Regions from separate parts of the Arthrobacter glacialis genome, predicted to be linked through region 1. Evidence: riboswitches for the same ligand, from Rfam matches in the RefSeq annotation. Region 1 holds a riboswitch; each other region holds the start of a gene.
The links. Region 1 has a riboswitch for thiamine pyrophosphate ahead of thiC (phosphomethylpyrimidine synthase ThiC). Riboswitches for the same ligand answer to the same signal wherever they lie in the genome.
Positions count from the first base shown of each region.

Region 2: linked by a shared signal. The riboswitch ahead of CVS28_RS00330 (ECF transporter S component) and the one ahead of thiC (phosphomethylpyrimidine synthase ThiC) in region 1 are both predicted to bind thiamine pyrophosphate.
Region 3: linked by a shared signal. The riboswitch ahead of thiD (bifunctional hydroxymethylpyrimidine kinase/phosphomethylpyrimidine kinase) and the one ahead of thiC (phosphomethylpyrimidine synthase ThiC) in region 1 are both predicted to bind thiamine pyrophosphate.

Region 1 is NZ_PPXB01000011.1:58,871-66,622, reverse strand. Features, by position in the region: gene CVS28_RS13730 (GntR family transcriptional regulator) at 1-55, shown strand, start outside; gene CVS28_RS13725 (SDR family oxidoreductase) at 85-918, opposite strand; gene CVS28_RS13720 (FAD-binding oxidoreductase) at 915-2,591, opposite strand; gene CVS28_RS13715 (TetR/AcrR family transcriptional regulator) at 2,609-3,217, shown strand; gene CVS28_RS13710 (glycerol-3-phosphate dehydrogenase/oxidase) at 3,220-4,806, shown strand; TPP riboswitch at 4,879-4,986, shown strand; gene thiC (phosphomethylpyrimidine synthase ThiC) at 5,002-6,783, shown strand; gene CVS28_RS13700 (dihydrofolate reductase family protein) at 6,912-7,493, opposite strand; gene bioD (dethiobiotin synthase) at 7,663-7,752, opposite strand, start outside.
Region 2 is NZ_PPXB01000001.1:62,065-69,816, reverse strand. Features, by position in the region: gene CVS28_RS00340 (energy-coupling factor transporter transmembrane component T family protein) at 1-433, opposite strand, end outside; gene CVS28_RS00335 (ABC transporter ATP-binding protein) at 430-1,986, opposite strand; gene CVS28_RS00330 (ECF transporter S component) at 1,989-2,627, opposite strand; TPP riboswitch at 2,672-2,789, opposite strand; gene CVS28_RS00325 (glycoside hydrolase family 84 protein) at 3,007-6,339, opposite strand; gene CVS28_RS00320 (DUF4235 domain-containing protein) at 6,606-6,866, shown strand; gene mnhG (monovalent cation/H(+) antiporter subunit G) at 6,978-7,340, opposite strand; gene CVS28_RS00310 (monovalent cation/H+ antiporter complex subunit F) at 7,337-7,612, opposite strand; gene CVS28_RS00305 (Na+/H+ antiporter subunit E) at 7,609-7,752, opposite strand, start outside.
Region 3 is NZ_PPXB01000006.1:110,513-118,264, reverse strand. Features, by position in the region: gene CVS28_RS09090 (Rne/Rng family ribonuclease) at 1-1,750, shown strand, start outside; TPP riboswitch at 1,862-1,960, shown strand; gene thiD (bifunctional hydroxymethylpyrimidine kinase/phosphomethylpyrimidine kinase) at 1,949-3,541, shown strand; gene rplU (50S ribosomal protein L21) at 3,939-4,247, shown strand; gene rpmA (50S ribosomal protein L27) at 4,309-4,563, shown strand; gene obgE (GTPase ObgE) at 4,710-6,311, shown strand; gene proB (glutamate 5-kinase) at 6,320-7,462, shown strand; gene CVS28_RS09060 (glutamate-5-semialdehyde dehydrogenase) at 7,502-7,752, shown strand, end outside.

The DNA of each region.
Region 1 (7,752 bases):
TGTAGACGTGGATGAAGCTATTCGCGTTCTACGCGCCGTCTGGCCCGAGTATTGACCATGAGCCGGTCATGGAGCGCAGGACCCCTACTTGCGTCCCGTGAAGTGTTCCATGGACTTGTAAACGCCAAACACTCGCCCGGCCACCACATCCCAGGCGGCGACCGGCAGGACTCCGCGCAGTGCCGTGCTCAGTTTCACTGTCCACGGCATCATCAGCATTGGTGTGCCTTCCTTCATGGCCCGCCACACGCGCTCCGTCACCGCGGCCGGTTCCATCAGCGGTGTCAGGAGCGGGCCGCGGGCGCCTTCAAACATGCCCGTCTTGATGTAGGAGGGGCAAAATGTGGTCACCTTGATGTGATGGTGTCCGGCTTGGGCTAGTTCCAGCCGCAAGGAATCGCTCCAGCCAATTGCTGCCCACTTGGAGGATGAGTAGACACTCATGCGGGGGTTGGCGAGTAGTCCGGCCGCCGAAGCCACATTGACGATCCGCGACGTCCGTCCGCCGTCGATCATGGCAGGCAGGAACTCCCGGGTGACGTGCATCAGGGCCAAGGCATTGATGGCCATGGTGGCGGCGATGTCGCTGCGCTGATCGTGCTCCCAAAAGTACTTGCCGCGCACAATGCCGGCATTGTTGATCAGGATGTCCGGGGTGCCCACGTCGGTGCGCACCTTCTCCGCGGCAGCTTCAATATCCTCCAGTTGGCTGACGTCCACCACGTAGCTGTGGATCTCCGAACCCCTGCCGCTGAGCTCGGCGGCGGCCTCCTCCAACAGCCCGGCATTGATGTCCCAGAGAATCACGTGGGCGGCGTGGTCCTTGACCGCAAGGTGGGCGTACATTTTGCCCATGCCCATGGCGGCGCCGGTAATGAGGACGGTTGCATGGGCGAGGGATCCAATAGTGCTGTTCATGGCTGTGTCTCCAAAGGTGTTGGGATGAGCTTGCCGGGGTTCATGATGCCCGCAGGGTCCAGGGTGTTTTTGATGCCGGCCAGGACCTTGATGCCCAGGTCCCCGATTTCGGCGCCCATGTAGGGTGCGTGGTCCAGGCCGACGGCGTGGTGGTGGGTGATGGTGGCCCCGGCCGCCACGATGGCGTTGGAGGCAGCTTCCTTGACGCGCGCATTTTGGGCCAGCCAGTCCTCCTCGAGCCCGGACAGGAAAGTGAAATACAGGGACGCGCCGTCGGAGTAAACATGCGAAATATGCGTCTGCACATGGGCTGCGCCGCCGCGGGCCTCAAGTGCGTCCAGGATGGCCCGGCGGACACTTTGATACGTAGGCTCAAGCTGGCCCCAGGTGGCCGCCGTTTCGAGGGTCTCCACGTAGACGCCGCGGGTCAGGAGTTCGTCACGCAGGTAGGGGCCACTGAAGCGGCCATGCTCCCACGACTTCCCCGGCGCCGGACCCAGCGGGATCCCGCCAGCGCGCCGCAGGATCCGCGCACTGCGCCGCATCCGGGCACTGGCCCCTCGACGGTCGCCCTCCCAGACAAAGAGGGACAGCACGGGAGTCTGCTGGCCTCGGATTGCCAGGTAGCCGGAGAGCAGGCCTGTCTTCCAGCCGCCCAGCTTGAAGGTCGACGCCGTCTCATCAGTGTCGCTGAGGCGGCAGACGTGCGGCATGTCGCCAAGGCGGCCGTCGTGGCGCAGGCGCCGCATGGCATCGGCCCCGGCGGCGAATGACGGGAAGGACCAGGATCCGTACACCTTGTCCTCGGGCGTGGGGGACACCTTGACGGTGACCGCGGTGATGACACCAAGGGTTCCTTCGCTGCCCACCACCACGTCGAGCAGCTTTGGCCCGGCAGCCGTGCCCGGTGCCAGGGAGCCGACGTCGAACGGGCCTGCGGGGGTCTCGAGGTGGACGGTCTTGACCAACTCGTCGGACCGGCCGTAGCCGGTTGATGCCTGGCCGGCGGAGCGCGTGGCCACATATCCGCCCAGGGTGGCTTCCTGGTGGCTTTGCGGAAAGTGCCCCAGCGTGAAGCCGTGCGGGGCGAGTGCCGCTTCGATGGCAGGGCCCCGGATGCCGGCCTCAAACGAGGCCGTGCGTGAGACGGGATCCACCTGCAGGAGCCGGTTCATGCGTCGCATGTCCAGGGTGACGACGCCGGCAAAGCGGCCGCGCAGTGGTTCCACCCCGCCCACCACCGACGTTCCGCCACCAAAGGCCACCACGGCCAGTTGACGCCGTACGCACAGCGCCAGGAGTTGCCCCACTTCCTCGGTTCTGCCGGGGAACACTACGGCGTCGGGGGCCTCGAGTGCATCTCCGCTGCGGCGTCGCAGCAGGTCCGGGGTGCTCTTGCCACCTGCATGGAGGATGCGTTCCACGGCATCCGTGGCGACGTGTTGAGTCCCAACAATGGCCCGGATCTCGTCCAGGTCATCTTCCTCCAGCGCGACCGGACCCACGCGAACATCGGCCACGTCAACGGGTGGATGGCCGGCGTCGATGCTGGTGAGCTTGAGGGTGCGGCGCAGAAACTCCAGTGCACCTGCGCCCAGGGGCCGGGCGTGGCTGGGGTCCCCCCAGCCGTGCCACACGGAGGGAGAAACTGTTTCTGTGAGATTCGTCACCATGGGATACAGTGTGACACATGACGTCACAACGTACCAACGTGCAGGCCGATGCCACGCTCCTTTCCGCAACCCGGGATTCAGTGGTGCTCCACGGTGTCCGCCGAACCACTGCCAACGACATTGCCGAGCGGGCTGGCATTTCGCGCATGACCTTCTACCGCCGGATGGGTTCGGTGGAGAATGCGGTGCTGGCAACCCTCACCCATGAGTTCCGCAGCTACGCGAACACCGTACGGATCGGCACGCCCACTGGTACCGGGCGCCAGGAGCTGGTGCACTTCGCGGTGGAAAGCGTCCGGGTGTTTGCCACCTCAGAACTGCTGGCGTCCATCGCCGAGCGAGACCCGGAATTCCTGATCCCCTATGTGACGGATCGATTTGGTGCCAGCCAGCAGCTCATCCTCGACCAGCTGCGCACACTTCTGGACGCAGGCGTGACGGACGGCAGCATCGAAGCGGCCGGGGGGACAGCCACCACGCTGCTGCTGGCATTGCAGGGCGTGGCCCTGTCCTCACGGGTTCTCCTGAAAACGGACGCCTTCGAGGGCGCTCTGGCAGAACTTGCCAAGATGCTGGAACGCTACCTCACGCCGTCGAACAACGGTGCACAGCAGAGCGGAGCATGACCATGAAAAACCCGAGCTGGATCAACTGCGAAAGCCGCCAGCGGGCACTCGAGCACGTGGCCCACCACACGGTAGACGTGGTGGTGGTGGGCGGCGGCATCACCGGCGCCGGTGTGGCCCTGGATGCCGTGAGCCGCGGACTCAGCGTGGCCCTCATTGAAAGCCACGACTTCGGCGCCGGAACCAGCGGCTACAGCTCCAAGCTCATCCACGGCGGGCTGCGGTATCTGGCCAGGATGGACTTCCCCGTGGCCTGGGAATCGGCCATGGAACGGCGCTGGCTCATGAGCAACATAGCCCCGCACCTGGTCCGCCCGCTGGGGTTTGTCATCCCGGACGCCCGCAGCGCCCCGGCCTGGGAGGGCGCGGCTGCAGCGCTGGGTGTGGTCATCTACGACGTGCTGCGCAGACTGTCCGGACTGGGCAGCAAAACGCTGCCGCGGCCCCAGCTCCTCTCCAACCAGGCGGTGACCGCACTGGCGCCGGCACTGGACGTCACGGCACTGCGCCGCGGCTACCTTTACTGGGACGGACAGGCCGTGGACGACGCCCGGCTGGTGCTCGGCGTGGTCCGCACGGCAGCCCGGCACGGGGCCCATGTGCTGCGCGACGTCAAGGCCAGCAGCCTGACCGCGACAACCGTGGAGGCCGTGGACACTCGCACGGGGGCGCGCGTTGCCATCCAGGCTCGCGCGGTGGTCAACGCCACCGGTGTGTGGGCTGGCGACTTCGAGCCGCAACTGAGCGTGACCCCCAGCAGGGGCACCCATCTGGTGGTACGGGCGGAGCGGATGGGCAATCCCCATGCCGCGCACACGGTTGGCGTGCCCGGGCACTTTGGCCGCTACGTCTTTGTGCTGCCGCAGCCCTGCGGCCTGGTGTACATCGGGCTCACGGATGAGGCGGACCACACCGCCGACGGCCACCGGCCCCAGGTTCCGGAGCACGACGTCGACTTCCTCTTGGACGTTGTCAACGCCACCTTGACGGTACCGCTGACAGGCGAGGACGTGGTGGGTTCCTTCGCGGGACTGCGGCCCTTGGTGGAGGCCGCCCACGGGGACGGCCCCGACGGTACCGCCGACATTTCACGCCGGCACCTGATCCGGGATGTCCCCGGGGCGCCCATCACGGTGGTGGGCGGAAAAATGACCACCTACCGCCGGATGGCCCAGGACGCCGTGGATGCAGTGGTGGCCCGGTTGGGGATCGAAGCCTCCTGCCGCACCAAGACCCTGCCGCTGGTGGGTGCAGCGTCCGCCACAGTGCTCGGAACCATTGACGCACCGGCCAGGCTCGTGGCGAAATATGGCACGGAAGCCGCTGCGGTGCAGGCGCTCCAGCTGCAGGATCCGCTCCTCGCGGAGCCGCTGTTTGATGGGACCGAGATCACCGGCGCGGAACTGCTTTTCGCTGTTCAGGCTGAGGGTGCCGCCAGCGTGGCGGACTTGTTGGAACGGCGCACCCGTCTGGCCTTTGTGCCCGCTGATGCGGCCCTGGCCCGTGGGCGGGCGGAGCAGATCCTTGCCATGGCAGAGTCATTTTCCAGCCGGGAGCAGACAAGCGCACGGAACGAGGCGGGGGAGTGAGCCTGGCCGCTGGCCCCGCCGCCGGTTGAGCTTGCATGGCCAACGGTGGGCCGTAGTGCGTGGTAGCGTTTCTTCCGACCACACGGGAGCCCTTGCAGGGGCTGAGATCAGGCTGAAGCAGCCTGCGACCGTTGAACCTGTCCGGGTAATGCCGGCGAAGGAAGTGAGCAATCTGTGAACCCCAAAGCAATAACAATGACCCCTGCCCCCAAAGGTTTGGAACAGGCGCAAACGCAATCCCTGAAATCACATTCACTGGCCTTTGATGTGGATCCAGAGTCAGGAATTCGTGTACCAGTCACAGAAATCGCGCTGGAGCCGTCTCCCAACGGCCAGGCCAACGCGCCGTTTCGCGTCTACCGCACGGCCGGGCCGGGCAGCGATCCGGTAGTGGGCCTTCAACCCTTTCGAAGTGCGTGGATCAGTGCCCGCATGGACACGGAAATCTACCGGGGGCGCACCAGAAATTTGCTTGACGACGGCAAGTCCGCGATGCGCCGGGGCGCTGCCTCAGCAGAGTGGAAGGGATTGGTTCCAGAGCCGCGCCGCGCACGGGCCGGTCAGCGCGTTACGCAAATGCACTATGCCCGCCGCGGCATCATCACCCCAGAAATGCAATTTGTGGCAATCCGGGAAAACTGCGACGTGGAACTGGTGCGCAGCGAGGTGGCGGCCGGCCGGGCCATCATCCCCAACAACATCAACCACCCGGAGTCCGAGCCCATGGTCATTGGACGGGCCTTTTTGGTGAAGATCAACGCCAACATTGGCAACTCGGCCGTCACCAGCTCCATCGCAGAGGAGGTCGACAAACTGCAATGGGCAACCCAGTGGGGTGCCGATACTGTCATGGACCTGTCCACCGGCGATGACATCCACACCACCAGGGAATGGCTCATCCGCAACGCCCCCGTCCCGATCGGCACCGTGCCTATCTACCAGGCCCTGGAAAAGGTCAACGGCGAAGCCAACGCCCTGACCTGGGAAATCTTCCGGGACACGGTGATTGAACAGTGCGAGCAGGGCGTTGACTACATGACCATCCATGCGGGTGTCTTGCTTCGCTACGTCCCCTTGAGCGCCAATCGTGTGACTGGCATTGTTTCCCGCGGCGGGGCCATCATGGCGGGTTGGTGTCTTGCCCACCACCAAGAGAATTTCCTGTACACGCACTTTGACGAGCTGTGCGAGATCTTCGCCCAGTACGACGTGGCATTTTCGCTGGGCGACGGCCTGCGCCCAGGCTCCATTGCCGACGCCAACGACGCCGCCCAATTTGCAGAACTGGACACCCTTGCCGAATTGACACAGCGGGCGTGGGAACACGATGTCCAGGTCATGGTTGAAGGCCCGGGACACATCCCGTTCCACCTGGTCCGGGAAAATGTTGAACGCCAGCAGGAGCTTTGCAAGGGAGCCCCCTTCTACACACTGGGGCCGCTGGTCACCGACATAGCACCTGGGTACGACCACATCACCTCGGCCATCGGGGCGACGGAGATTGCCCGCTACGGCACAGCCATGCTTTGTTACGTGACCCCCAAGGAACATTTGGGCCTGCCCAACAAGGACGATGTGAAGACCGGGGTGATCACCTACAAGATCGCTGCGCATGCTGCGGACCTGGCCAAGGGGCACCCCGGGGCGAGGGAGCGCGATGACGCCTTGTCCAAGGCTCGATTCGAGTTCCGTTGGCGTGACCAGTTCGCATTGTCGTTGGATCCGGTCACTGCCGAGTCCTTCCACGACGAAACGCTGCCTGCCGAACCGGCAAAGACCGCCCACTTTTGTTCCATGTGCGGCCCGAAGTTCTGTTCAATGCGCATCAGCCAGGACATCAGGGACGAGTATGGTTCGGCCGAGTCGCAGGCGGCCATTGCCGATATGTACGCGGGCATGCGTGAGAAGAGTCAGGAGTTTCTGGCAACCGGGGGCAAGGTGTACTTGCCGGAACTCGCCGTTCCTTTGCGGCCATAGAGCCACGATAGTGGTGGCGGGGCGCAACGGTTTGCAGATGTGAAGAAATAACCTCTCGGAAACGGGAGGTTATTTCCTTATGGGGGGATGTTGGCTGGCGGACTGCTTCGCGTACCGGCTCAGATCGGTCAACGGCGCACCCGATAGCGCAGGTGAAGCACCCGGTTTCCCTGAATCACCACGTCGGGATCCTCCAACAGGTGCTGTGCGTTGACCGACCCGAAGTAGCGCTTGCCGGACCCGAAGACGACGGGTACGACGTCCATGCGCACCTCCTCGACCAGGCCCGCGGCTAGCACCTGGCCACCGACATCGCCAGCGGCGACCTCGACGATGCGGTCACCCGCGAGCTCCTGCGCCTTGGCCACGGCTGCCTCGACGCCGTCGACGAAGTGAAACGGCGCCTCGGGGTCCCAGCCCTCGGGCCTGGGCCTGTGCGTCACGACGACCACGTGGTCGACCCCTCCCGGAGGCTTCCCGTCCCAGCCGTCCGTCATGTCGAAGACGTGGCGGCCAACGATTGTCGCCCCGATATGATCCCAGTACGGCCGGATGTAGTCGTAGGAGGTCTGCGACACCTTCAGCACACCGCTGTCGTCCAGCGGGACGTCACCACTGAGCAACCAGTCGAACAGCGGTCCGGGCTGGTCGTTCATGTCCGCGACGAAGCCGTCCACCGATACCGAGCTGTTCATGACCACCTTGCCCACGGGGCCCTCCTTTGCTTTGGGTTGCCCACATTAGCAGCTCTCCACAGGTGAGGGTATAGCCGACGTGTGATGCTGTCGGCGGCGGTCGTCAGCGCGTCGTCCTCGCCCATCGTCGCCGTCGGACAAGACAGGCGAACTGGTTCTGCCCGCGAAGAAGTAACGCAATCTCTTAGCAGTGAGGCAGGTGCAGCCATTGGGTCGCCAGTTCACGGAATGTCCGCGGTGCCAGCCGGGATGCCCCGGCTGGCAGGCAGCCCAG
Region 2 (7,752 bases), on a different contig from region 1:
GCCTGAGTTTTTGTGCCAACGCGTCGGCCAGATCCGTGGGATCGGTGGAAGCCAGCACAATGATTCCCGGCAAGGCGATGGCCAAACCACGCAGGGCAATGGCCACCCCGGCTTCCAGCGACCCGCTGGTAAAGGTCAAGGGCCCCCACTCCAACAAAAGCTCACCGGTTTTGGGCGCCAGCAGGGCCGTCCCGTAGCCGCCCACCACTGCTGCCACCAGAATGGGCCAGCCGCGCAGCAACAGCATGCGCGCGCTCAGTCCAGCCAACGGCAGGAGCATGCATTCAAGCACCAGGGCAACGGTTGCCGAGACCCAGTCAACGCTGACCAGCAGAACCACTGTGATCGCCATGCCGGCGCCCAGCTTCGCCAGCGGGTTGGCACGGGCCAACCACGCCGTGGAGCGGGGCGTGGCGATGATGTCGACGCTCATCGCTGCACCACCGACTCCGCTGAAAGCAGGGAGGCCGCACCTTGCGGCATCTGTTCGGGGGCGCCCAGCACCAGCTGTTCTCCACCCAGCACAGCACTAAAGGCTGCATCGTGTGTCACGGAAATCACGGCTGTCCCCGCATCCAGCAGCTCAGTCAGCAGGGATGCCAGCTCGGCCCAGGTGTTGGCGTCCTGGCCAAAAGTTGGCTCATCCAAGATCAGCACCTGCGGGCTGGCCGCCAACACTGTGGCCACGGACAGGCGCCGCTTTTCCCCGCCGGAGAGCGTGAAAGGGTTGGCATCGGCCAAATGGTCCAGCCGCAACCGCGTCAGAAGCCCATCCACCGAATCTCCGCCGCGCCCCAAGAGTTTCGGTGCAAACAACAGCTCCGCACGGACGCTGCCGGTAACAAATTGGTGCTCAGGTTCCTGAAACACCGTTCCGATCCGGCTGATCAGCTGGCGCCCGCGCCACTTCAACGGAGCAGTTCCGGCCCCGCGGGCCAGCGGCTCCGTTGCCAGCAACTGCCCGCCTGCTGGCGCCAGCAAGCCCGCCAGGGTCAGTGCCAGTGTTGATTTTCCTGCCCCGTTGGGGCCCGTCACGCTCAGCGCCTGCCCGGCGCTGACCCGCACGGAAGGAACCACAGCGATTGGAACGCCCGGGTGCCTGCGCCGTCCCTTGGTGCGGGAGACGGCAAGACCGCACGCCTCAAGCAGGAGCAGCTCCCCGGCGTCGTGCGTGGATGAGGCTTCCCTGGGCCGGACCGCCGGCACGTAGCCCGGCACCCAAATCCCGGCCGCCGTCAGCAGTTCCCGGCTTTGCGCCAAGACGGCGGCCGGCGGGCCGTCAAACAACACCCCGCCTGGCTCGCCCAGCGCGGCTGGCGCCAGGACAATGATCCTGTCCACGACCTCAAGCCACACGGAAACCCGGTGCTCAACCACCACAAGGGTTGCCCCGGATTCATCCAGGCTGCGGCGCACGGCATCGCGCACCTCCACCACACCGGCAGGATCCAGATTGGCCGTGGGCTCATCCAACAACAACAGGCCGGGGCGCATGGCCAGCATGCCAGCGAGCCCCAGCCGCTGTTTTTGCCCGCCAGACAGGGCCGAGCTTGGATGATCCAGGGGCAGCTTCAACCCCACGGACTCCAACGAAGCGCTCACGCGGCGCCAGATCTCATCCCGGGGGACGGCCATGTTTTCTGCACCAAAGGCAACGTCGTCACCAATGCGCGAGAGCACCACCTGAGCGTCGGGGTCTTGCTGCATGAGCCCTGCCCGGCCGCGTGATTCCGCCACTGGATAGCCGTCGATGAGCAGTTCACCGGCCTCATTGGCGTCCTCATCGTCCCCCAGCACCCCAGCAAGGGCGTGCAAGAGTGTCGACTTGCCAGCACCCGAGGGACCCAGCAACAAGACCCGCTCCCCGGGGGCAATCTCCAGATCCAGGTCATGTACGGCCTTGTTGGTGCGGCCCGAATGCTGCCAACCCCAGCCCTTTGCACTGATCCGCGCCGGAGTTGTCCCCCGGTGCGCCCAGGAGCCCACGCCTAGACCGCTCGTTCGATCGCGGCGCCGCGCGAAGGCAGATTGGACAACGCACCCGTGCGTGCCAGTCCGCGCACGGCCAGCCAGGACACCAATCCGGCAATGATGGCGCCAGAGATCATGGCCAGGACCACGTAGACGAGCTTCCACTCCATGGCCCAGGCGACATTCCAGACCAGGGAGTCGTTGATGCCCATGGCCAGGCCTGCCAGCGCTCCGGCCAGCAGGGCCACAGGCAGGTTGAACTTGCGGTAGCGGAACAGCGCAAAGCCCAGCTCAGCACCGAGGCCCTGGACCAGTCCGGAGAGCAACACCGTGAAGCCGAAGTGGGTGCCCAGCAGCCCCTCCACACTGGCGGCAATCAGTTCACAGTAGAGCGCTGCGCCGGGCTTGCGGATGACCAAGCCGCCCAAGACGCCGGCGATCAACCAGCCGCCACCGTACAGTGCGCCAACGGGCGGGAAGGCGACGGTGAAAGCGCTGATCAGGCCGTACCCGGCGGACCAGAGCCAGAAAATGACGCCGATGGCGACACCCAGAACGGACACCACCACAATGTCCACAACACGCCATGTGGACTTGCGTGCCGCCTGGTTTTGATTGCTTGGTGCGGCGTTTTTGCTCGCGATTGACTTACTCATGGTTCCTCCTTCGCAGGAGGGGCGGCAGGCGGACTTTCCGCGCAGCCGAAGAGAACTCGACTCCCTTCGCCGGTACTAACCGGAGCAGGTTCGAGGGTCTGCGGCTAACCGCACTCTCAGCGCCGGTACCCAAGGCGGGTAGACGCTCCCCTGTCGTGTTTGAATTGCGGCTTCAGTTTACCCCCGCCGGATGCCGCGCACTAATACTTCCGCACGACCTGACGTAATGCACCCGTTCGCCCACCCGTTCCTCGAGGTAGCCGGTTGCCCTCGTGCGGGGCGTCCGGTGAACGGGGCTAACGACGCCGGGCGGGCACCGAAGGGAATCCCGGTGCCCGCCCGACGGACAAGCTGAGGTACGACTCGCTGCCCGCTGTTGTTAGTGGCTCGCCACCCTGCGACGGGTCACCGCGAACACGCCCGCACCAGCAATGAGCAGCAACACGGCGAGCCCACCCAACATCGTGGCGTTGGCGCCAGTACTGGCCAAGCCATCCGCAGCAGCCGGGGTGGTTACCGCAGCGGTGGCCGCACCAGTGATGGTCAGCGGTGCGCTCAGCTGGCGGGAGGTCCCGTCAACTCCCACACCGTCAATGACGATGCTGTGCAGTCCGGGCGCAACATCCACAGGCAGGTTCACGCTCAAGGTCACAACACCCTGGGCATCAGCCGTGACCGTCCCCAGCAACACCGGTGTGGAATGCAGGGTGAAACTCGCCTCACTGCCCGGCTTGAAGCCCGTGCCACTAACTGTCAGCCTCCCACCCGGCGCCAGAGTTCCAGCGCTCAAGGTGATGCCAGCCGACGGCGTGCCCGACGGGGTAGCGCTCGGCGTGCCCGACGGGGTAGCCGTTGCCGACGATGACGCACTCGGGGTGGTCGTGGGGCTTGGCGTCGCTGTGGGCGTTGCCGTGGGGCTTGGCTCAACCACGTCGCCAACATAAGGCCCGCTGCCAACAGGGCCTGTGGCCCGGACTCCCAGCTCGTAAACGACCGGCCCGGCACCCACTGCCCGGCCAGCCCCGGACTTGAACAGGATCCGAACTCCGGAAATGGTGGCCTGCGTCAGGACAGCTTCCTGGAAGCTCACTGCCGGATTCAAGGCACCCAGGGTGACCCATTCGTCGTCGGACTTTACCTGCAAATCACCCGCCATGTGACCAACCACAGCCACCGACTTCATGGCTGCGGGGGCATCCAAAACATAGCTCAGGTGGGAGCCGGCAACGGGTGCGGTGGCTGCCTCGAAAGCACTGTTGATGGTGGCATCGAAGGCACTGGCCGGACCAGTCCCATTGGCACCGGCCAAGTTAGTGGTGAGCTTCTGGGTGGCTTCGAAGGCTTGGAACTCGCGAATCTTCACCCACTGGCCCCCGGAGTTGGCAGCCGCAGCCACCAGGCGGATGTACCGGGCGCTGACAGGGGTGTCAAAGCTCTGCTCGATGCGCGGCTTGCTCGCAAACGTGCCCGCCGAGGTCCATGTGCTGTTGTCGGCGGAGTACTCTAGTCGTGCGTTGTAGATCATGTCGCCGGCCTGAAAATCTGAATCGGCCTGTTGGATCAAAACCTTGCCAACCGGCTTCACTGCACCCAAATCAAGGGTGACGGTGGATCCGACCACCGGCGGGGCACTTGACCACCAGAGGGTGCTGGCGTTGCCGTCAACCATTTTGCCGGGTGTGTTTTGCTGGTAGGTTGCCAACGAAGAAGACGCGGTCCCCGGGAAGTTGTTCGCTGCTGCCACGGGGGTCAGGTTCAGCCAGGTGTTGTAGCGTGCCTGGGCTGCTGCGGTGAAGATTTCAAAGACGCCGTCACCCACAGACGGGATGATCTGGTTGGGTGTGATGCCAATGTTGTTCGGACCAACATCGGGCACGGTGGCGCGCATGGCCAACGCCATTTCTGCGTTGGCTTCCAATGCGGCATCCGTTGCGACAACGCCGTTTCCGGACTTGATGGCGATCAGCATGGCGACTTGCTCTTCCATGGCCGTGGCCCAATGGGCAGCAGCGTCGATCCATGGCTTGGAATCGTCGTAGAAGCCCTTCATGGCCATGGTTGCCAATGTCTCAGGGCCTGCCTTGATAGTGGCCAGGCGGTCCTGCAGCGACTTCATCCCTGCCACGTTACCGGCGTCGTACGCTGTCCAGAAAGCGGCTACATCGGCACTGAGGGCAGGGGCTGTCTTGGAGTTGGGGCGGTAGGGCTTCCAGCTCTGGTTCAAGTCGACGAAGGTTTCCAGCGACTTGCGCACGGCAGCCTCTGCACCGGCAAGCTCTGTGATGATTGCCGACTGTGTGGTTGCAGCGTTGTAGGCGGGACTGTTCCACGAGTAGTCACCAAACCCGGCCAGGGCGATCATGGAGGCGTAGGCCTCGATCATCGGGTTGGAGGTGATGCCGTCGATGTGCTTGTACAAGTTGGGATCGCGCCCTTCCAGCGGGTTCAGGAACAGGCGCCCGCGCTGGCCGTCGTTGACCGGCAGGTTGTCCCAGATGTAGAAGTGTTCGGCGTTGTAGGTGTCCACAGCCTTGGTCACCGATGCCTCGGTGATGGTGTTTGAAAAGACGCCCTCCCCTGTCCATTGGATCAGGATGGAATCATCGGTGGCCAGGCCAAACTGGTCCTTGTAAGGATCTTCGGCGGAACCGTTGTAGTTGGTGGGAACGGTTTGCAGGGGCTGCAGATTGTGCACCTTGACGTAATCGTTGACAATCCGGTTGAGGTAGAACGCCTGTCCGTCGGCGAGCTTCCTGAATCCGGAACTGGTGAACTTTGCCAGGTCGGCAGCACACTTCAGTGACGGATCAATGTCATCCAAGGCAATGTAGAAGCTGCTCACGCCAATGCTGCGGAGCTGGTCAAATTTAGCCACCGTGGAGTTGTAGTCGGCGTCGGAGGAGTAGCAAACATCGTTGCCCGGAGACAGGGCAAAAGTGAAGTTCACATGGTTTGCGTTGGCCTCATCGACGAGTTCCTTCAGGTCGGCCAGTTCTGCTGCGGGGTACAGGTCACGCCACTTGGCGCGCAGGTAATTGTCATCTTTGGGCGTGTAGATGTAGGTGTTCAACTTGTGCTTGCCGTAGAAGTCCAGCTGGTCCAGACGGGCCTGATGCGACCAGGGAATGCCATAGAAACCTTCAATGGCGCCTCGGATGGACATCAGTGGCCAGTCCTTGACAGTCATCGCCGGGGCTGAGCCGTTTGCGACCGCCTGGCTCAGGCTCTGCACGGCGTAGAAGGTGCCTGTGGCATCTTTACCGTTGAGTACCAGTGCGGGTTTGCCAGCGATGGTTCCGGTGGCAATCACATAGCCGTCAGTCGCCAAGGCGTCAGCACTTGTGGCACCCACAGCTGCCAGGGCCGCTGGGATGGCGGAGTTGTTGGCGGCGGTGCCCAGAAATACTGTGGCACCCGCGGCTGTTCCGGCATCCACGAATGACGCGGTTCCGCCTGCTTTGTTGATGACCTGGCCGAGCAGGTCCTTGGCGGCGGCGTCAGTTGTGGCGCCCACGGCGACCTTGACCGTGCCTGTCAACGGGACGGAAACGCCCGTTGTGTTCACTTCCTGCGGCGTGGGCAGAATCCCTGTAGGCGTCGCAGCCGCCTGGGCCATTGGAAGCGCGGCTGGCGACAACGCAGCCATGCCACTTCCGGCAATGATGGCCAGAGCCAGCGCTCCGGTGGCAACGTTCTTTAAGGCACGTTTCACACTGTTCCCCTTGGTGTTTTGCAAGCGGGCGTCATCACCATGATGATATGGATCACAATTTCCGGCCAATTGGGTGAAACTCTACTGACCTGCCAAGGATTCCGTCAATTGATTACGTACGACAATTGGAGGTGGCTAGCGAGCAAAATATGGCAACCCATCCGCACGTGAAAATGCCGCAAAACAATTGCCTGGACCTGAGAGGCTAGGCTAAACGCAAGGCATTTTCCCGCTTTGGGTCAGCCCCACACACTGAGGAGCGCTTTATGAACATCGTCTACAAATTGCTCGGCCCTGCCGTGACCTTGGGTGCAGGTCTTGTGGCTAGCAAGCTGGTGGACACGGTTTGGGAGAAAAGCACTGGCAACAAGCCCCCGCACGACGGGACGGACTTGAAGAACAGCCTCCGCTCCGCCCTGACATTTGCATTGGTGTCCTCGGCGGTGGCCGCCATCATTCAGGTTTTGGCCGGACGAACCACCCAAAAAGCCATCGCCCGGTTTGGCCAGCACCACGAAGACGTCTAAAACACCCGCCGGCGCGCGCCAAGCAAAAATCGAACGGGCAGTAGTTGTTGATGTTTTTGTTAAACATCAACAACTACTGCCCGTTCGGCGAGGTGCGGGAGGAGTTGGGGACTAGTCCTTGCGGTCGCCTTCTACGGCTGCAGCGACAACTTGGTCCAACTCATCAACACTGAGCAGTTCCGGCCTGCGGTGTTTTGTCCGGTAGCCGGCACGGCCCACCATGTGGGCAGAGACGGGCACCGTGAGCAGCTGAAAGAGCCACGCCACGATCAAGATCGGCAGCAGCGACCACAACCGCATCTGCAATCCCATGGCGGAGAGCATGAGCAGCAGACCCAAGACCTGTGGCTTGGTAGCCGCGTGCATGCGACTCATCAAGTCCGGGAAGCGCAGCAGGCCAATGGCCGCTGCAAGACTCATCAGCGCCCCGCCCAGCAGGCAGACGGCCGTCAGCACATCAATCAGGACGTTCATCCTTCTTCCTTCCTGTGGGCCACAAAGCGCGCCACGGTGACTGAGCCGATGAAGCCAATGACTGTCAGCACCACCAGGAGCGCCAAATTGTCGGTGTGCTTGTTCATGGCCATTTCAGTGGCCAGCGACGCTCCGAAAATAGCCAACAAAACATCCGCAGCGATGACACGGTCCAGCAGGGAAGGCCCGGCGGCAATGCGGTAAATGGTTCCTGCCGCGGCCAGCGTCAGTATGGCGGCAACAATGATGACAACAATGCTCATGGCGGTCATTTCTCCTCCTGCGAAGATGTGGCAGGCGCCGCAGGAGCCACGTGGGTCACCATGGGCGCACCGGTGGCTTCTGCCTTCAGTGCGGCCAGCTCTTCCTTGGTGCCCATCACCCGTATCAATCCGGCCTCGATGTCCTGGAT
Region 3 (7,752 bases), on a different contig from region 1:
GCGCCGCATTGAGAACGCGCTGAAGTCCGGCGACTCCGTCCTGGTGCAGGTCTCCAAGGACCCCGTAGGCCACAAGGGTGCCCGCCTGACCAGCCAGATTTCCCTGCCCGGGCGCTACCTGGTGTTCGTGCCGGGCGGTTCCATGACAGGCATCTCCCGCAAGCTGCCCGACGTCGAACGCAACCGTCTCAAGCGCGTCCTGAAGGACCACCTGCCCGAAAACGCCGGCGTCATTGTGCGCACGGCTGCCGAAGGTGCCAGCGAAGAAGAGCTCACCAATGACATCAACAGGCTCCGCGCCCAGTGGGAAGGCATCAACAACCGTGCCTCCTCCCACAAGACGCTGGCCCCCGAGATGCTCTACGGCGAGCCGGACCTGACCATCAAGGTGGTCCGCGACGTCTTCAACGAGGACTTCTCCAAGCTGGTTGTTTCCGGCGAGGACGCCTGGGACACCATTGAAGCCTATGTGACCTATGTAGCCCCGGATCTGCTGGACCGCCTGGAAAAGTGGAGCAAGAGCGAGGACATCTTTGCCGCACATCGGATCGACGAGCAAATCTCCAAGGCCCTGGAACGCAAGGTCTTCCTGCCCTCCGGTGGCTCGCTGGTCATTGACCGCACGGAAGCCATGACTGTGGTTGACGTCAACACCGGTAAGTTCACCGGTTCCGGCGGAAACTTGGAAGAAACAGTCACCAAGAACAACCTGGAAGCTGCCGAAGAAGTGGTGCGCCAGCTGCGTCTGCGCGATATTGGCGGCATCATTGTCATTGACTTCATCGACATGGTGCTCGAATCCAACCGCGACTTGGTATTGCGCCGCCTGGTGGAATGCCTGGGCCGTGACAGGACCAAGCACCAGGTTGCTGAAGTAACCAGCCTGGGCCTGGTGCAGATGACACGCAAGCGCATGGGCACTGGCCTGCTGGAAGTCTTCGGCGAACAGTGCGGCACCTGCTTGGGCCGCGGCATGGTCACGCACGAGATCCCCGTTGAGCACCGCCGTGTGCACACTGTTGCCGTGGAGTCGCCGCAGGCACATGCTGCCAAGGTGGCGCAGGAACAGCGCGACAGTGACCGCACCACAGCCAACAGGTCCACACGCAGCGAACGCAAGCGCAACCGCAACCGTTCCAAGCCTGAGTCCGAGCAGGCTGAACACGCCCCGGTGGAGCTGCATGAGGAACCCACTGATGCTCAGAAAGCTCAAAAGGCCCATGAAGCCCGTGCCGCGTTGGCCAACATTGCAGCCGCTGCTGCAGCCTCGCACCATGAGCACGACGCTCCCGCAGCTCCTGTTGCAGTGCCGTCAGCGCAGCAAGACAATGATGCGCCCGACGCCGCAACACTCACCCTGGGTGGGGAAGCCATTGAGCTGCCCCGCGGCCACCGCAGTGAAAGCTCCGGTTCCGCCGAGACCAGCAACGCCGACCAGGCTGCGGCCTTGGCTGGCTTGACCCAAGCGCTGGATCAGTTGACCAGCCCGGGCCAGGACCAGTCAGCGCCGGATACTGCCGAGGCAGGTGGCAACAACCGCTCGCGCTCACGCCGTGGACGCCGCAACCGTAGCGCCCGCAGTGCACAGGGCGGAGCCGACATGGCGGTGGAAACTGCCGAGTCGCAGGCCCCGGCCCAGGGTTCGGTGCAGCACAGCAGTGCTGCCGTGGACTTGCCGGCGGCAGCCAAGCCGGCCAGGAGTTCCGAGCCGATCATCCTCGGTGTGGGAGTTCCCGCCTCGGAGCTGTAGCCAGCCTCTCAACTGACCCGCAGTAAAGGTCGAAAAAACGCGTTTTCAGCCCGTTTTTCGACCTTTACTGCGGGTCAGTTTGGTTTAACCGCTGGGGCGGGGTCTAGGGTTGAGAGCGACACGGGGTGCCTGGACAAGAGGTCCGGCTGAGAAAAGACCCGTTGAACCTGCCCGGCTAGCACCGGCGAAGGGATGTCCATGGAAACCTTGCTTTCTGCCCCGCCACTTTTGGATTCACCACCCCGGGCCCGTGAGGCCAGTCCCGGTTCCCGGCAACAACGGGGCGTCAGTCACCCGCGCGTTCTGAGCATTGCCGGTTCCGACCCCTCAGGGGGTGCCGGCATTCAGGCAGACATCAAGGCCATCAGCGCCCACGGCGGCTACGCCATGGCTGCCCTGACAGCGTTAACGGCTCAAAACACCACAGGTGTGCACAGTGTCCATGTGCCGCCCGTGGCCTTCCTCGCGGAGCAACTGGAGGCCATTTCTGCCGACATTGACATTGATGCAGTGAAAATAGGCATGCTCGGCACCGCGGAGGTTATGACCGTGGTGGGGGACTGGCTGGCAAGAACCCGGCCGCCCGTGGTGGTTCTTGATCCTGTCATGGTGGCTACCAGTGGCGATGAGCTTATGGCGCCGGCAGCGCGCCAGGGTTTGCTGCGGTTGTTGGAAAGCACTCACCTGGTTACACCCAATATTTTGGAACTTGCCGTGTTACTGGGACAACCCCAAGCTAAGAACTTTGACGAGGCGCTGCGCCAAGGCCTGCAGCTGGCCGCTGCCCACGGGGTCGCCGTTCTGGTCAAGGGCGGGCACCTCCCGGGGGAGGAGTGCTTGGACGCACTCGTACAACACGACGGCACCGTTGAGGTGTTTACAGCACCCAGGGTGGATACCCCCAACACCCATGGCACGGGCTGTTCACTGTCTGCCGCAGTGGCCACCTTGCAGGCGCAGAAGGGTGACTGGGCCGTCAGTGTGCGCCACGCCAAGTCCTGGCTGAGCGTCGCCCTGGAAACGGCCCATGAGTTGAATGTGGGCGAAGGCGCCGGCCCCATCAACCATTTCCACGCGCTGTGGGACAGTGCGGCACCGACCCTTGATGCCTTCAGTCAGCAGTTGTGGCAGGAATGCGAGGTGCAGCGTGAAGCCATTTTCGGTCTTGATTTCATCAAGGAGTTGGCGGCCGGGACATTGCACAGCGACCACTTTGCGTACTACCTTGCCCAGGATGCGCTGTATTTGAGTACGTATTCGCGTGTTCTGGCCAGGGCCAGCGCCCTGGCGCCTACAGAGGTGGAACAAAAGTTTTGGGCCGGGAGTGCGCAGAATTGCTTGGAGGTTGAGCTGGCCCTGCACCGCGACTGGCTCAGCCACTACCCCACGGACATGCGGCAGGGCCCCGTCACCAAACATTATGTTGACCACCTCCAAGGTGTCGCCTTCTCCGGCAGCTACGGGGAAGTGGTGGCCGCCGTACTGCCTTGCTATTGGCTTTATGCAGAGGTTGGCCGGGTGCTGCACCAGGACTACTTGTCCTTCTCGGGCGAGCACCCCTATGGGACGTGGCTGGCGACCTACGCCGATGATGACTTTGCCCAGGCCACTGAAACGGCAGTAGCCATCATGGATGCGGCCGCGCGGCGCGGCTCAGCAAGGGAACGCGAAGGCATGCGGGCCGCTTTTGCCCACTCGGCCCAGTATGAGGTGGATTTTTTTGCCGCCCCACACAGTTTCTTTGACGGTTGGGCCGCCAAATCCGCGCCAATTGGGGCCTTGGGTGATTAACGCCACCAGCTCTGAGGCAGAATCGCGGCGCGTCATGGGGCGAAATGGCAAAAACTCTCCGCATCCACGCTAAAGTTGGTGAGTACGGTTTCCCGCTCCTCTATGGCAACTGGGCAAATTTAGGTTTGTTCTGTCGTCCACTGTGAGTGTGGGTAATCAGTGTCATTTGCGCCCGGAGACAGAGTTAGCGTATTCTTGATCTTCGGTGCTTACGCCAACACCTAGGGCAACCACTCCATGGCAGAACTCCATTGAGGTCCACGGCGTTGAGGCACGTAGTATGCACCCCGTGCCCGTTCTATTCTGAACAGCGGGCGCATACGGTTGGTAGATGTCAATCATGATTCCTACCGGCACAAAAACTTTGTAATAAACGTCGAGAGAAGTGAGTTCCCCAGTGGTGTACGCGATTGTCCGCGCAGGCGGCCGTCAAGAAAAGGTTTCCGTCGGAGACCACGTGACCATGAACCGCGTCCCCGGTGGAGTTGGCAGCACGCTTGAGCTGCCCGCTTTGCTCTTGGTTGATGGTGACAAGCTCACCACAGCCGCGAAGGACCTGGCTAATGTGAAGGTTACGGCTGAGAAGTTGGAGGATCTTCGTGGACCGAAGATCGTCATCCAGAAGTTCAAGAACAAGACCGGCTACAAGAAGCGCCAGGGTCACCGTCAGGAACTGTCCAAGGTCAAGATCACTTCAATCGCTTAATAAGCGTTTTTGAAGTTCGATCCACTTTAGAATCTTTTAGTAAAAAGGCAGGCATTTTCAAATGGCACATAAAAAAGGTGCGAGTTCCTCTCGCAACGGTCGTGACTCAAACGCCCAGTACCTGGGCGTAAAGCGCTTCGGCGGTCAGGTTGTCAAGGCAGGCGAAATCATCGTTCGCCAGCGCGGCACCCACTTCCACCCCGGTGAGGGTGTTGGTCGTGGCAAGGATGACACGCTGTTCGCATTGGACGCAGGCGCTGTCGAGTTCGGCACACGTCGTGGACGTCGTGTTGTGAACATCGTCGCTGCGGTCTAATACCAAAGCTTTTCCAGTGGAGCGGGCCGCATGGCTCGCTCCACTGGCTTTTAACACAGATACATTTTTCGGCCGGTATCAGGCCCTAGTTCAGCAGTGGACTAGAATTGGTGCGCACAAACTAAGTTCTATTCAAGGAGATTTCAGTGGCCAGCTTTGTTGACCGGGTTGTTTTGCACGTATCCGGCGGGACTGGCGGCCACGGCTGCGTCTCAGTTCACAGCGAAAAATTCAAACCGTTGGGCGGGCCCGACGGCGGCAAGGGCGGCGATGGCGGTAGTGTCACCTTCCGTGTCAGCGACCAGACCACCACCTTGCTTGACTTCCACCATGCACCCCACCGTCGCGGCGGCAACGGCCAGCCCGGCATGGGAGACTGGCGCGACGGCAAGGACGGGAATTCGCTGATCCTTGAAGTTCCCGATGGCACTGTCATCAAGGACCGGGACGGCAATGTCCTCGCCGACCTCGTTGGCATCGGCACAGAGTACGTCGCTGCCGCCGGTGGCCTGGGCGGGCTCGGCAACAATGCCCTTTCCTCACTGAAGCGCAAGGCCCCGGGCTTCGCACTGTTGGGCATTGCAGGATCAGAGGCCGACATTGTCCTTGAGCTGAAGTCCATTGCCGACATCGCGTTGGTGGGCTTCCCGTCCGCCGGCAAGTCCAGCCTCATCGCTGCCATGTCTGCGGCCCGGCCCAAGATTGCCGACTACCCCTTCACCACCCTGATCCCCAACCTGGGCGTTGTCCAGGCCGGCGACGTCCGCTTCACCATGGCCGACGTGCCCGGCCTCATCGAGGGCGCCAGCGAAGGCAAGGGCCTGGGCCATAACTTCCTGCGCCACGTGGAGCGTTGCGCCGCGATTGTGCACGTCCTTGACTGCGCAGCACTCGAGGCCGACCGTGACCCGGTCACCGACCTGGCCGTCATTGAGCGCGAACTCGACCAGTACGACGTCGACATGAGCTTCGCAGGAACCGACGGTGACGTGGTTCCCCTGAACGCCCGTCCCCGCCTGATTGCACTGAACAAGGTGGATTCACCGGACGGCCGGGACATGGCCGGATTTGTCCGATCTGACTTGGAAGCCCGCGGCTACCGTGTCTTCGAAGTCTCCGCGGCAAGCCATGAGGGCCTGAAGCAGCTTGGCTTCGCGATGGCAGAAATTGTCATGGAAGCACGCAAGGCCCTCGCCGATGCTCCCGTCAAGGCCACCCCGGTGGTTCTGCGCCCCCGTGCTGTCAACGAATCATCCTTCACCATTCGCCGCGAAGAGCGCAACCTTTCTCCGTTGTTCCGCGTTCGCGGTGAAAAGCCCGAGCGTTGGGTTGAGCAGACCGATTTCCAGAATGAGGAAGCCATCGGCTACCTTGCAGACCGGCTGGCGAAGGCCGGCGTCGAGAAGGAACTCTTCAGGATCGGTGCCACACCCGGCGACACTGTCGTCATTGGTGGCGAGCATGGCATGATCTTCGACTGGGAGCCCACCATGATGGGTGGCGCCGAGCACTTGGCAGCCCCCCGCGGCACCGACCTGCGCCTGCTGGATCTTGGTGACCGCCCCACCCGTGCGCAGAAGCGTGAGGAACAGCAGGACCGCCGCGATGCGAAGGCTGCTGCCCGTGCCGAGCTGGAGTCCGAGCGTAAGGCAGGCATCTGGACCGAGACAAGCACCCGCAAGGCTGAAGAGGCCCGCGTTGTTGCAGCCGAAGTTGCTGCCGACGACACAGGTGCAGCGCAGAACTAATGGGAAATATGGGGCAGGATCAGGTGACCTCGCTGAGTTCGCGGCGGGGCATTGCCACCGCGGCGCGCATAGTTGTCAAAGTTGGTTCGTCGTCGCTGACGTCAGTGGCGGGCGGCATCTCAGAAGATGCCCTCGTCAAGCTGGTGGCTGTGCTGGCGCAGCGCCGGCTGGCCGGAACGGAGATCATCCTGGTCTCCTCCGGTGCCATCTCAGCGGGATTGCTGCCGCTGGGCCTGAGCCGCCGCCCCAAGGATCTTGCCACCCAACAAGCTGCGGCCAGCGTGGGCCAAGGCCTGCTCATGGCGCATTACAACCGTGCCTTTACCTCTCACGGTGTCACGGCCTCGCAGGTCCTGCTCACGGCAGAGGACCTGACCCGGCGCCACCAGTACGTCAATGCGCACCGTGCCCTGGAACGGTTGCTGCTTTTGGGCGTGGTTCCCATTGTCAACGAAAATGACACGGTGGCCACCCACGAGATTCGTTTTGGTGACAACGACAGGCTGGCCGCCCTGGTGGCCCACCTTGTCAAGGCCGACGCACTGGTGCTCCTCTCCGATGTGGATTCGCTCTACGACGGCCCACCGGCCCAAGGGTCAAAGCGCATCAGCGAAGTTGCCTCGCCCGAAGACCTTGAAGGCATTGTCATCGGCAGCGCCGGCAAGGCAGGCATCGGCACCGGTGGCATGGCCACCAAGGTGCAGGCTGCCTTGATCGCTGCCGAGACGGGAATTCCCGCACTTGTCACTTCCACCGGGCAGGCGGCTGCCGCTCTGGCGGGGGAGGATGTGGGCACCTGGTTTGGCATCAACGGCAACAAGCGCCCCGTGCGCATGCTCTGGCTGGCGCATCTGGCTGACATTCGCGGCCGTTTGGTCTTGGACGACGGCGCCGTCCGGGCAGTGAGCGAACGGCACAAGTCCCTGCTCCCGGCCGGTATCACGGCCATCAGCGGTGACTTTGATGCCGGTGATGCCGTGGAGCTCAGTGACTCCGCGGGCAGGGTATTCGCCCGCGGACTGGTCAACTACCGGCACTCGGACCTGCCCCAAATGCTGGGTCGTTCCACCAAGGAGCTGGCCAAAGACTTGGGCAGGGAGTTTGAACGCGAAGTGATCCACGTTGATGACCTGGTGCTCCTGAACGGTTAGCTCACAGCGCGATCTGCACCTGTGCCATAGACTTGGGGCATGACCGAGCAGATTGTTGAACAAGATATTGCCGCCGAAGTTCGGGCCATCACTGACCGCGCCCGCAGGGCCGCGCGTCGCATGGCCGGAGCAAACCGTGCCTGGAAGGACAAGGGGCTTCGTGCCATTGCCAAAGCCTTGTTGGAACACCAGGACAGGATTTTGGCTGCCAACGCCAAGGACCTTGCAGCTGGCAAGGAGAACGGCACCTCCGTTCCCATGCTCGACAGGCTCACGCTCACCAAGCCACG